Regions from separate parts of the Psychrobacillus sp. FSL H8-0487 genome, predicted to be linked through region 1. Evidence: riboswitches for the same ligand, from Rfam matches in the RefSeq annotation. Region 1 holds a riboswitch; the other holds the start of a gene.

Region 1 (2,208 bases):
CACACGCACGTATTTGTTCGATTTTACGATCAGCAGAAACGCAAGGAATGAAAGTATCGACTGATTCACTTGAGTTATTGCAAAGTGAAAAAGAATTAGACTTACTTAAAAAAATTGGTGACTTCCCACAGATAGTTGCAGATGCTGCAAAACTTCGTGCTCCTCACCGTATTGCAATCTATATCCAAGAACTAGCAACGACTTTCCATAGCTTCTATAACGCAGACAAAGTATTAAATGCGGATAATCTTCCTCAAACAGAAGCTCGTCTGGCACTAGTAACTGCTGCGCGAGAAACAATTGCAAATGCCTTACGTTTACTAGGTGTATCTGCTCCAGAACAAATGTAAATAGAAAACCCTCGACTTCGGTCGAGGGTTTTTGTAATTCTGCTTCGAATAAAGAGAGTAAATTTGGAGAAAATATCCTCATAGCCTCCAACAGCAAATAAACAGGGCACGTCGGCAAGTAGTATTTCCAACTTAAGCGCCAGTAAAAGTCGACTGAGAGTGAGTAAACAACAATCGAACGCAAGTAACCACTTATAAGAGAGAGATGAGCATCTATACGAGAGTAATCGAAGCCTACACGAGAGTGTATCTGTCCTATACGAGATTGACCCATCTATATGAGAGAGCTTATGATCTATACGAGAGAGATTTCAATCTATACGAGAGCAACATCGTCATGTAAAAGAGAGTCTCCCACTATCCACCAGTAAAAAGGTCAGACAACGCTTCACTCAAAACGAAGTCGACAGTTGTATAAAATAAGGTATAATGAAGGCAAAGCAATATGAATAATTTAATGCATAGAGGTGCTCTCGCAATGGATTGCTGGAGTTAAAAGGGAAGCTGGTTAAAGTCCAGCACGGTCCCGCCACTGTAAGTGATAGAACATATCACGAGTCAGAAAACCTGCCTATATGCTTTGCACCCGTTACCTACGAGGATAGGTTTGGTGTAGATCTGGCTCGTTGTGACTTCGCGCAGGTTTATACCTATCTATCTCTCATCATAGGATGGGAGATTTTTTATTGTCTAAATTAGGAGGAATGTAAAATGAAAAAACGATGGTTAATCGCTGTAATGGCGGTACTTTTATTAGTTGGATGCGCACAGGAAGAAACGAAAAAGGTAGAAAGTACTGAGACGGAGCAGTCGGCCAGTGAAAATATAGAATTCCCAATGACATTGACGGATGCCGTTGGAGAAGAAGTTACGTTAGAGGCAGCTCCGGAGAAAATCATCTCCATGATTCCTAGTAATACAGAGATCTTATTTGCACTTGGGTTGAATGAGGAAATTATAGGGGTAAACGATTTTGAAAGCTATCCAGAAGAGGCATTAGAGAAAGAAAAAATCGGTGGCATGGAGTTCAATGTGGAAAAAATCCTTTCGTTAGATCCGGACATTGTGTTTGCGCATGAATCGATTGTAGGAATGGCGGAAGCTGGACTGCAACAACTACGTGATTCGAATATTTTGGTGTATGTGGTGAGTGACGCTAAGGATTTTGATGAAACATATACAACTATTGAAGAAATGGGTCGAGCTACTGGGAAACTTAAAGAAGCCCAAAAAATTGTAGAAGACATGAAAGTAAAAGTAGAAGATATCCAACAAAAAGTACAAAAAGTAGAATCGAAGAAAACTGTATTTGTTGAAACTTCGGATGTTCCAGAAATTTATACAACAGGGAATGGAACGTTCATGCAAGAGATATTAAATATGTTGAATGCTACAAATATTATGGAGGATCAAGAAGGTTGGGTAAAAATTGATCCCGAAGAAATTGTAAGTCGTAACCCAGATGTAATGCTTATCACATACGATTACGTAGAAGGTATTGTAGAACAAGTGAAACAACGTGATGGATTTGATACAGTTACTGCTATTCAAAATGATGCAGTGATACAAGTAAATGAAGACACGACGAGCAGACAAGGTCCACGTTTAGTGGAAGGATTAGAAGAAGTTGCGAAAGCAATCTATCCGGAGGCTTTTAGTGAGTAAATCAATGATCGGTTACATCATGTCCATTTTTGTGCTTTTGTTAGCAATTTGGCTTGGTGTATCGGTCGGTTCTGTGAAGGTGCCGATCCAAACGTTATGGGATACGGGGGCCGATGCGATAGCGACCAATATCGTTTGGAAGATTCGTATGCCGCGAGTGGTACTAGCTGGTTTAGTAGGTGCATCTTTGGCG
Region 2 (2,208 bases), 390 kb from region 1:
AAGCTGATCAACACTTACTGCTGTATTATTAAGTTGTTTAATCCAAGGAAGCACACCACTGGAAGCACCAACAAAACCTCTAATAGAAGATCCACGGCTACGCACTTTGCCCATATACACACCTATACCCCCGCCAAATTTGGATAGGGTTGCAACGTCCGTATTGCTATCGTAGATTCCTTGAAGGCTATCGTCTACCGTATCGATAAAGCAGCTAGAGAGCTGTCCATGAGGCTTACCTGCATTAGATAGTGTTGGTGTTGCTACTGTCATATATAGGTTGCTCATCGCCCAATAGGATTCTTTTACTTTCTCTAAGCGATTTTCTTGCTCATCCTTCATCAGTGTCATTGCAATAATAAGCCAACGTTCCTGAGGAAGTTCGACTATTGTTTTATCAAAGTCCTTCGCTACATAGCGATCCAATAGTGTTTTTAAACCGATATAAGTAAATAAATAATCTCTTTCCTGTACGAGGATTTCAGATAGCTGCTCTAGTTCTTGTAGTGAGTATGCTTGTTTAAGACGTTTATCGTAAATACCTTTATCACTTAACAGTTGAACATTACTAGCAAACTTTGTGTACACTGCATCCACAGTTGTGTTTCTTCTCTCAGCTACTTGTTCATACACCTGCGCTAAATGAACTCTTGCTGCTACAAAGGTCCAGTACGTTTCTTGTTCATCTAGAAAACTTAATGCTTCTAGTGACATTGACTTCGACCAAGCAGCTATTGTACCTTCCGGGTGTTTTTGCATCCATCTTTCATGTGTTTTTATAAGAGGAGTAATTTTTTCCTCCCCAAATTCTTTTGTTAGATTATGTAGGACTTCTTGTTTCGTTGTGTTTGAGATTATTGTCATTTGAATTCCTCCTATTTTTTAAACGGTTACAGTTATGTGGCACTTCCCTCCAAAACAAAAAAAGCGATGACACAGCCATCTTCGGCTGAGACATCGCTCAAAATTAAAAGTGTAGGATACAACAAGACATATCAATCATTCGAGATAGAGGCCTTCGCTCCCACCTCTCAACCCCCGAAGAAAGTGTTGCTTACCGATGAAAAGGCAGGTCTACTGGCTCGTGTTTCATCCTTCTGTTGTCCTTCCCACGATCACTCGCAGTGGCTATTCAACAGTCGTCCACACTTACAGTTGCGGGGACAGCTTCGGCATTTTACCGAATTCCCTTTTAAACCATAAAGGTACCTTTTCATCGTTAACATACTATATATTGTGTTTAGTTCATTTATATAATCTAACATATTGTGTTTAACTGAGCAACTCCTAATTCAAGCTGTCAATTCTCTAGGGTAACTAATACATCAAGTGATTCAGCGATTTTTAGCTAAAATCACTTGATATTATTTTTGCAAACATTACATTTGACCATTCAATCCACCCTCACTCTTTAGGGTGAAGAAATACCAGGATTTTACCATCCTGTGCTTCATTCGAATAGATTTCAGCTTCATTATCTGGAACTCCAATTTCCATAAGAGCATGTTTTAATCCTCCAGAACCAGAGTTGGCTCCTACTACTGCTCCTCCAATTGTTGTAATAATTGGACCTGCAGCCAACACAGCTCCAAACCCTGGGATTAATATAGTGGATAACCCTGCTATCACCCCTGCAATTCCAATTGCTCCTCCAGTTACAGCTCCAACAATTGCTCCATCCTTTGTGGAGGGTTTTAATTCCTGTGTGATTTCAGATGTTTCATTTATATTTTTAGCAATAACTGAAATTTCTTCGGTTGTATAGCCCTTCGCTTTTAAATCTTCCACAACTTCAGCCGCTTGTTGTTCATTTTCGTATACGCCAACAATATGATTCTTCATTAAAAATTACCTCCTGATTGCTTTTCCTATGTATTCTTTACCCGATCTTTAGTTCTTCTAGACACCTTAAAGCTTCAATCCCTATATAATTTAAGTGAACACGTTCACAATCTTTTATTTCAACATAAATATCCAGTAGTAGGGACAATCATTATCCAATATTCATCCTTTTCCCTTAACAAATTCTTTCTTTTAAAGAGAGACGTGCTTTTCTTATTTCACTAAGTAGTCCATATCAAATCCACTCAAAAAAAGCACTGCCAGAGGCAATGCTTTTTCCCTATTGTTTTGTCCCACTCACGAACTACTTAATAAAATTCGCCAACTTATTTAAAGAAATACGATAACTGCAAGAACCACTGCTAA

Evidence for each region. Region 1 has a riboswitch for cobalamin ahead of MHI47_RS02955 (ABC transporter substrate-binding protein). Riboswitches for the same ligand answer to the same signal wherever they lie in the genome.
Region 2: it holds a riboswitch for cobalamin, as region 1 does, so the genes downstream of both, MHI47_RS01080 (ribonucleoside-diphosphate reductase subunit alpha) here and MHI47_RS02955 (ABC transporter substrate-binding protein) in region 1, are expected to answer to the same signal.

What each region holds. Positions count from the first base shown of each region.
Region 1 is NZ_JBBOZA010000001.1:594,948-597,155, forward strand. It holds gene argS (arginine--tRNA ligase) at 1-350, shown strand, start outside; cobalamin riboswitch at 799-939, shown strand; gene MHI47_RS02955 (ABC transporter substrate-binding protein) at 1,062-2,015, shown strand; gene MHI47_RS02960 (FecCD family ABC transporter permease) at 2,020-2,208, shown strand, end outside.
Region 2 is NZ_JBBOZA010000001.1:205,234-207,441, reverse strand. It holds gene MHI47_RS01080 (ribonucleoside-diphosphate reductase subunit alpha) at 1-864, opposite strand, end outside; cobalamin riboswitch at 1,051-1,228, opposite strand; gene MHI47_RS01075 (general stress protein) at 1,405-1,842, opposite strand; gene MHI47_RS01070 (undecaprenyl-diphosphate phosphatase) at 2,173-2,208, opposite strand, start outside.